2 regions of the Streptomyces sp. NPDC058000 genome follow, and region 2 is predicted to be linked to the other one. Evidence: riboswitches for the same ligand, from Rfam matches in the RefSeq annotation. Region 2 holds a riboswitch; the other holds the start of a gene.
The links. A riboswitch is a leader RNA that binds a small molecule or an ion and turns the genes downstream of it on or off. The one in region 2 is predicted to bind S-adenosylmethionine.
Positions count from the first base shown of each region.

Region 1 (3,965 bases), on a different contig from region 2:
GAGACGGTCGGACCCCCGTCCGCGAGACGACCGGGCCCCGCCTCCGAGACAGCTACCACCGCCCGCGCGCGCCCGCGTACCACCCCCGTGAGGCGCCCGTGACACCCGAGACGCCCGAGAACGGCAAGGCGCCCGCGACGCCCGGAAGCGGTGGGGCGCCTATGCCGTCCGGGAACGACAGAAGGCCCGCAACCCCGTACTCGGGGATGCGGGCCTTCTTCCAACGATGCAGTCGGTCGCCGCCTCAGGCGGCGACCCGGACCATGTCCGCCTGTGGCCCCTTCTGGCCCTGCGAGATCTCGAACTCGACTCGCTGACCCTCCTCAAGGGTGCGGTACCCGTCCATCTGGATCGCGCTGTAGTGGACGAAAACATCCGCACCACCGTCGACCGCGATGAAGCCGTACCCCTTCTCCGCGTTGAACCACTTGACGGTGCCCTGAGCCATGCCTAACTCCCCTATTACTGGCCCTTGCGCAGGACCGCACTCCGCGGACCCGGGTCAGACCTCACCCCGCCGGAAATGGTCCGTGGGATGTGCGCCGGAACGCGTCGACCGCCGCTGAATGTATCTGGACCAATGCCCAGCGCAACAGGTCAATCGGACGAGAATTCTGGCGCCAGGGAATCGGCTGTATGTACTCAAATGCCGTTATCTCAGGCCAAGTCGGGCCAGGAATAAGCCGCGCAAACGACAAAACGCGCACACAACTTGCGCACAAGTCCCCGCGATCTCATATGCGTTCGGCATGCACGCGGAGATAACCGGAGGGGGATCGCCCCAATGGTATCCCCTTTCACAACACGGAATTGCCCCGTCCGTTTAGTACGGACGGGGCAATTTCCGGTCACTACCGGCAAAGAGTTGGCGCAATTTCGATCGGCGCGTTCAACACCGGCGCCGGCGGGCGCGTCAGCGTCGGCTACCGGGTCAGCAACCGCCCGCCACTGCCGGAATGATCGAGACGCCCGCACCGTCCGGGGTCGGTGTCGCAAGGCCCTGCTCGAAGCGGACGTCGTCGTCGTTGACGTAGACGTTCACGAAGCGGCGCAGCTTGCCCGCGTCGTCGAGCACCCGGGCCGCGATGCCCTGGTGGTTCTTCTCCAGGTCGGCGATGACCTCGGAGAGGGTCGCGCCCTCGGCGGCCACCTCGGCCTCGCCTCCGGTGTACGTGCGCAGGATGGTGGGGATGCGGACCTTGACGCTCATGGTTCTGCCTTCCAGGGAAGTACGGGTGCGGAATCGGGGCGGGCGGAGGGCCGACTCAGCCGGCCAGGCCGGCCGCACGGAACGCGTCCAGGTTCGGCCGGATGGTGGCGGAGGGCCCGGCGGCGACGGCGTCGAGGGTCTTGAGGCCGTCACCGGTGTTCAGCACGACGGTGGTCAGCGACGGGTCCAGGATGCCGTTCTCGATGAGCTTCCTGGTCACGCCGACGGTCACGCCGCCCGCGGTCTCCGCGAAGATTCCCTCCGTACGGGCCAGCAGCTTGATCGCGTCCACGATCTGCGGGTCGGTGACGTCCTCGACCGCACCGCCGGTGCGCCGCGCGATGTCGAGTACGTACGGGCCGTCCGCCGGGTTGCCGATCGCCAGCGACTTGGCGATGGTGTTCGGCTTCTGCGGCTTGACGACCTCGTGTCCGGCCTTGAAGGCCACGGACACCGGAGAGCAGCCCTCGGCCTGGGCGCCGAAGATCTTGTACGGCTTGTCCTCGACCAGACCGAGGGCGATCAGCTCCTTCAGCCCCTTGTCGATCTTGGTGAGCTGGGAGCCGGACGCGATCGGGATGACGAGCTGGTCCGGCAGCTGCCAGCCCAACTGCTCGCAGATCTCGTACGCCAGCGTCTTGGAGCCCTCGCCGTAGTAGGGGCGGAGGTTGACGTTGACGAAGCCCCAGCCCTCGCCCAGCGGGTCGCCGATGAGCTCGGAGCAGAAGCGGTTCACGTCGTCGTAGTTGCCCTCGATGGCGACCAGGTCACCGCCGTAGACCGCGGCCATCACGACCTTGCCGGGCTCCAGGTCGTGCGGGATGAAGACGCAGGACTTGAGGCCCGCGCGACGCGCCGCGGCGCCGACCGCACCGGCCAGGTTGCCGGTCGAGGAGCAGGACAGGGTGGTGAAGCCGAAGGCGCGGGCGGCCTCGACGGCGATCGCGACGACCCGGTCCTTGAAGGAGTGGGTGGGGTTGCCGGAGTCGTCCTTGACGTACAGGCCGCCGGTGACGCCCAGCTCGGCGGCGAGCCGGTCGGCCTTGACGAGCTTGGTGAAGCCGGGGTTGAGGTTGGGCTTGTCGGCCACGTCGGCGGGGACGGGCAGCAGCGGGGCGTAGCGCCAGATGTTGGCGGGTCCGGCCTCGATCCGCTTCTTCAGTTCCTCGGGGTCGCCGCCGGGGAGCTCGTAGGCGACTTCCAGCGGGCCGAAACACTCCTGGCACGCGAAGATCGGGCCGAGCGAAAAGCGCTGTCCGCATTCGCGACAGGACAGCGCGACGGCGGGGCCGAGGGAGACAGCGGGAGCGGATTCGGTGACTTGCACAGCCATGGAGGCGAGGCCCTTTCTCCTCATCTTCCTCACGACGCATCTCGCCGTGAGACGGATTTGGCACCTTCCCTAGCCGGGAGCCTCGCGCGCGCACTGTGCTGACTTGCGGCGGAGACCGGCTGGAGGGTTGCCGGGGCTTCAACGGGCCGTATCCCTCTGCCCCTCTGGATGAGCGGTATGGCGCTGGGTCGAAACCCAGGCGTTTGTTGCGCGGCGACCCCGACATGCGAGGGTCATCCGCGTTGTTCAAGACTGTAACCGAAGGCACTCGCCGTTGAGATAGTCGTCCGGTCCGCGAGATGGATCACATAACGGGCTTCCGTTCGGGGGCCACCGAGGAGAGTCGTAGACGTGCTGGAAGAAGTGGAGCGCTGGCTGGCCGGCCGCTCCTGGTCCGCCGCGGACCGCCCGTTGGAGCGGCTGGTGGAGGCCAAGCGGCAATCGGGCCGGACGGTCAGCGTGGTGCTGCCCGCGCTCGATGAGGAGGCGACGGTCGGCGCGATCGTCGCGGCGATCCGTGCCGACCTCATGACCGAGGAGGTGCCGCTGGTCGACGAGCTGGTGGTGCTGGACTCGGGCTCCACCGACCGTACCGCCGAGGTCGCCGCGGCGGCCGGTGCCCGGGTCGTCCACCGGGACAGTGTGCTGCCCCGGATTCCGGCGCTGCCCGGCAAGGGCGAGGTGCTGTGGCGCTCACTGCTGGTGACCGGCGGCGACATCATCTGTTTCGTCGACGCCGATCTGCGGGAATTCTCGTCCACCTTCGTCTCGGGGATCGTCGGGCCGCTGCTGACCGATCCGGAGATCCACTTCGTCAAGGCGATGTACGACCGGCCGCTGGAGACCGGGGAGGGCCGGGTGCCCGCGGCCGGCCGGGGCGAGCAGGGCGGCCGGGTCACCGAGCTGGTCGCCCGGCCGCTGCTCAACCTCCACTGGCCGCAGCTGGCCGGGTTCGTGCAGCCGCTCGGGGGGGAGTACGCGGCCCGTCGCTCGCTGCTGGAGCGGCTGCCGTTCCCGGTCGGTTACGGGGTGGAACTGGGGCTGCTGGTGGACGCCCTGCACACGGTCGGACTGGACGCGCTCGCCCAGGTGGACGTAGGGGTGCGCAAGCACCGCCACCAGGGCGGCCAGGCGCTCGGCCGGATGGCCGCCGCGATCTACCGCACCGCTCAACTCCGGCTGGCCCGCGGCCACTTGGTGCGGCCCCGGCTGACCCAGTTCGACCGCGGGGAGAACGGCTTCGTGCCGCGGACGACGGAGGTGGACACCGAGGAGCGGCCGCCGATGGCCGGAATACCGGAGTACGCGGAACGGCGGGCGGCCTGAGGGGCGATCCGTACGTTTGCGCGGATCCCCTGCGGGTTAATGTCGCGACATGGTCTCCGAGCGCAGTGCGGTCCAGCCAGGTGCCGAGGTCCTCGT
Region 1 covers NZ_JBHVQS010000019.1:87,362-91,326, forward strand. Annotated here, with positions in the region: gene ACFVT2_RS20235 (cold-shock protein) at 245-448, opposite strand; gene ACFVT2_RS20240 (MoaD/ThiS family protein) at 932-1,210, opposite strand; gene thrC (threonine synthase) at 1,266-2,543, opposite strand; SAM riboswitch class I at 2,561-2,718, opposite strand; gene ACFVT2_RS20250 (glucosyl-3-phosphoglycerate synthase) at 2,895-3,869, shown strand; gene ACFVT2_RS20255 (trehalose-6-phosphate synthase) at 3,919-3,965, shown strand, end outside.
Region 1: it holds a riboswitch for S-adenosylmethionine, as region 2 does, so the genes downstream of both, thrC (threonine synthase) here and ACFVT2_RS25745 (aminotransferase class V-fold PLP-dependent enzyme) in region 2, are expected to answer to the same signal.

Region 2 (3,965 bases):
CACGCGCCGGGACGCAACGGCCGTCCTCCACCTGGTAGTTCCAGCGTGCGCCGTCCGCGACGAGTTCCTTGACCGCCCGGACGAACCGTTCGACGTGCTCATCGGGCGTGCCGGCGCCGAAGCTGACCCGGATCGCGTTCAGCGACCGCTCCCCCGGCGCCGCCTCCGGTGCCCCGCACTCGCCGGGCTCCTGCGGCTCGCTGCCCAGGAGGGTCCGCACCAGCGGGTGTGCGCAGAACAGGCCGTCGCGGACGCCGATCCCGTACTCGGCGGAGAGCGCGGCCGCGAAGTGCGAGCTGTTCCAGCCCTCGACGACGAACGAGAGGACGCCGACCCGTGGGGCGTCGTCGCCGAAGAGGGAGAGGATGCGTACCTCGGGGACCTCGGCCAGGCCCGCGCGGACCGCGGTGATCAGTTCCTGTTCGCGGGCGACGAGGCCGTCGAACCCCGCGTCGGCGAGTGCCCGGCAGGCGGAGGCGATGGCGTAGGCGCCGATGACGTTGGGCGAACCGGCCTCGTGCCGGGCCGCGTTGGTGTGCCACTCGACGTCCACCCCGCCGTCGGTCCGCCGGGCGACCTTCCGGCTGGCGCCGCCGCCGGCGAGGTACGGCTCGGCCTCCTGGAGCCAGTCGGCGCGGCCGGCCAGCACGCCGGCGCCGAACGGCGCGTAGAGCTTGTGACCCGAGAACGCGACCCAATCGACGTCGAGTTCCGCGAGGTCCACCGGGTGGTGCGGGGCGAGTTGGGCCGCGTCCAGCACGATCCGGGCGCCGTGGGCGTGCGCGGCGGCCGCCAGTTCCCGCACCGGCCACAGTTCACCGGTCACGTTCGAGGCACCGGTGACGCAGACCAGCGCCGGTCCGTACGGCTCGCGGGTGGCCAGCGCCTTCTCCAGGCTGTCCACCGCCTGCTGAGGGGTACGCGGCGCGTTCAGGTAGGTCACGGCCAGGTCCGCGCGGCGCTCCCAGGGCAGCAGCGAGGCGTGGTGCTCGGTCTCGAAGACGAAGACCCGGGTGCCCTGCGGCAGGGCCGCGGCCAGCAGGTTCAGCGAGTCGGTGGTGGAGCGGGTGAAGACCACCTGGTCGTCGGGGCGGCAGCCGAGGAAGTCGGCGACGGTCTCGCGGGCGTTCTCGAAGAGGTCGGTGGAGAGCTGGGAGAGGTAGCCGGCGCCGCGGTGGACGCTGCCGTAGTACGGGGCGTACGCGGCGACGTCGTCCCAGACCCGCTGGAGCGCCGGCGCGCTGGCGGCGTAGTCCAACGCGGCGTAGACGGCCTCGCCCCCGGTCACCAGCGGGACCAGGACGTCCCGCCCCAGAACGGGCAGCGGGGCACAGACGGCACGGTCGGCGGCAGCGGAAACAGACATGGCGAACTCCCGGGAGGCATGAGCGAATGCGCTGCGGCGGGGGGCGTCGCACGGTACGCGTAAGGCACGGAGGATCCGCCCGGCACGGCACCGCAGCGTGAAGGAAAAGAGAGAAAGGTGGCGCGGAAAAGGGGGCCGACGGCCCTAGCGCATTCGCTTCATCACGGAAGGACTCCCTCGAGGACCAGGATCCCTGGCGAGGGATCCGCGCTTGCCGCAGACCTCGCTGCCTGCGACCTGGTCATCACCCGGGGCACCCCGCCACGGAAGGAGGGTTGCCGGACAGCGGGCCGGGGCCTACGTCGCTGTCACTCGTGACCTGGGCTGAATCATGCCACACGATCTTCGACGCGCAAGCCCCGGTCCGTATTCCGGACCGGGACCTGCGTCACCTCCGCCGTCAGGCGTTGCTGGCCGCCGCCCAACGCTCCAGGGTCCGCTTGGCGGCGCCCGAGTCGATCGCCTCGGCGGCCTTGGCCAGGCCGTCGCGGATCCGCTCGGTGAGCGGGGCGTCGGTCGGCTCCAGTGCGGCCAGCGCGGCCGCGGAGTTCAGCAGCACCGCGTCCCGCACCGGCCCGGTCTCACCGTCCAGCAGCCGGCGGGCCACCTCGGCGTTGTACGACGCGTCCGCGCCGCGCAGCGCCTCCACCGGGACCAGGCCGATCCCGACGTCCCGCGGGTCGAAGGGCTCCTCGCGGACCGTGCCGTTCCGCACGATCCACACCCGGGAGGTGGCGGTGGTGGTCAGCTCGTCCAGTCCGTCGTCGCCGCGGAAGACCAGCGCCGACGAACCGCGCTCGGCCAGCACCCCGGCCAGGATCGGCGCCATCCGGGCGTCCGCGACGCCGGTCGCCTGGGCCTTGACCCGGGCCGGGTTGGTCAGCGGCCCCAGTACGTTGAAGGTCGTCCGGATGCCCAGCTGGCCGCGGGCGGCCGCCACATGGCGCAGCGCGGGGTGGAACTTGGCCGCGAAGCAGAAGGTGATCCCGGCCTCCTCCGCGACCTCGGCGACGCGTCGCGGCGACAGGTTCAGGTTGACGCCCAGCTTCTCCAGGACGTCCGTGGCGCCGCTGGTCGAGGACGCGGCCCGGCTGCCGTGCTTGACGACCCTGGCTCCGGTGCCGGCGACCACGATCGACGCCATGGTGGAGATGTTGACGGTGTTCGCCCCGTCACCGCCGGTGCCGACGATGTCGACGCTGGGGCCGGGCACCTCGATCAGGCTGGCGTGCGCGTACATCGTCCGGACCAGGCCGGAGATCTCCGCGACCGTCTCGCCCTTGGCGCGCAGCGCGACCGCGAAACCGGCGATCTGCGCGTCGGTGGCCTCGCCGCGCATGATCCGGTCCATGACCCAGGCGGTGTCGTCCGCGGTGAGGTCGCGGCCGTCGAGGAGGGCGTTCAGCACGGCCGGCCAGGAGCGGTCCGCCACGCTGCCGCCGCCTGCCGGGGTCACAACGTTCATGGTCCACGCTCCTGGTTCGTCTCCTGCTTGTGCCGTCACCCTATCGACCTCCGGGAACGCCGGAGGGCCCCGTCCTCTTCGTGGACGGGGCCCTCTGGGTGGCGTACTACCAGCGGTGCGCGGTGTCGCGCCCGCGGGGATCAGTGGTGGCCGTGGCCGCTGGTGATCTCCTTGTACTCCTCGACGGTCGGCTTGGGGATGACGTTGTCCTCGCCGTAGTAGCCCTTGGAGAGCTTGGCGCGCAGCTTCTGCGAGCGCTTGAGCTTGCGCTGGACGCCGTTCTCGTCGACCTCGGGACCGAGCTCAAGCGGCTCGGGCTGCTCGTGCTGCGTCAGAACGTGCAGCTGCTCCTGGTTGAGCGGCTCGTGGACCTCGATGAACTCACCGTGCGGCAGGCGCTTGATGATGCCGGACTCGCGTCCGTGCAGCACCTTGTCCTTGTCGCGGCGCTGGAGACCCAGGCAGATCCGCTTGGTGGCGATGAAGGCCAGCACCGGCCCGACGAAGAACCCGATCCGGACGAACCAGGTGATCGAGTTGATCGACAGGTGGAAGTGCGTCGCCCACAGGTCGTTGCCGCCACCGATCAGCATCACGAAGTACGCGACGAGCCAGGCCACACCGAAGCCGGTGCGGGTGGGCACGTTGCGCGGGCGGTCCAGGATGTGGTGCTCGCGCTTGTCGCCGCGGACCCAGGACTCGATGAACGGGTAGACCGCGATGGCGATCAGGACCAGCGGGAAGACCAGGATCGGGATCAGCACACCGAAGTTGATGGTGTGGCCCCAGAAGTTCCACTCCCAACCCGGCATGACACGCACCAGGCCCTCGGCGAAGCCCATGTACCAGTCCGGCTGCGCACCGGTGGACACCTGGTCCGGCCGGTACGGGCCGATGGCCCACACGGGGTTGATGCTGGCGACCGCGGCGATCACCGAGATCACACCGAAGACCAGGAAGAAGAAGCCTCCGGCCTTGGCCATGTAGACCGGCAGCAGCGGCATGCCGACCACGTTGTTGTTGGTCTTGCCGGCACCCGGGAACTGCGTGTGCTTGTGGTAGAAGACCAGGATCAGGTGCGCCACCAGCAGGCCGAGCATGATGCCCGGCAGCAGCAGCACGTGGACCGTGAAG
Region 2 covers NZ_JBHVQS010000029.1:104,493-108,457, reverse strand. Annotated here, with positions in the region: gene ACFVT2_RS25745 (aminotransferase class V-fold PLP-dependent enzyme) at 1-1,366, opposite strand, end outside; SAM riboswitch class IV at 1,569-1,686, opposite strand; gene trpD (anthranilate phosphoribosyltransferase) at 1,767-2,831, opposite strand; gene ACFVT2_RS25735 (cytochrome bc complex cytochrome b subunit) at 2,972-3,965, opposite strand, start outside.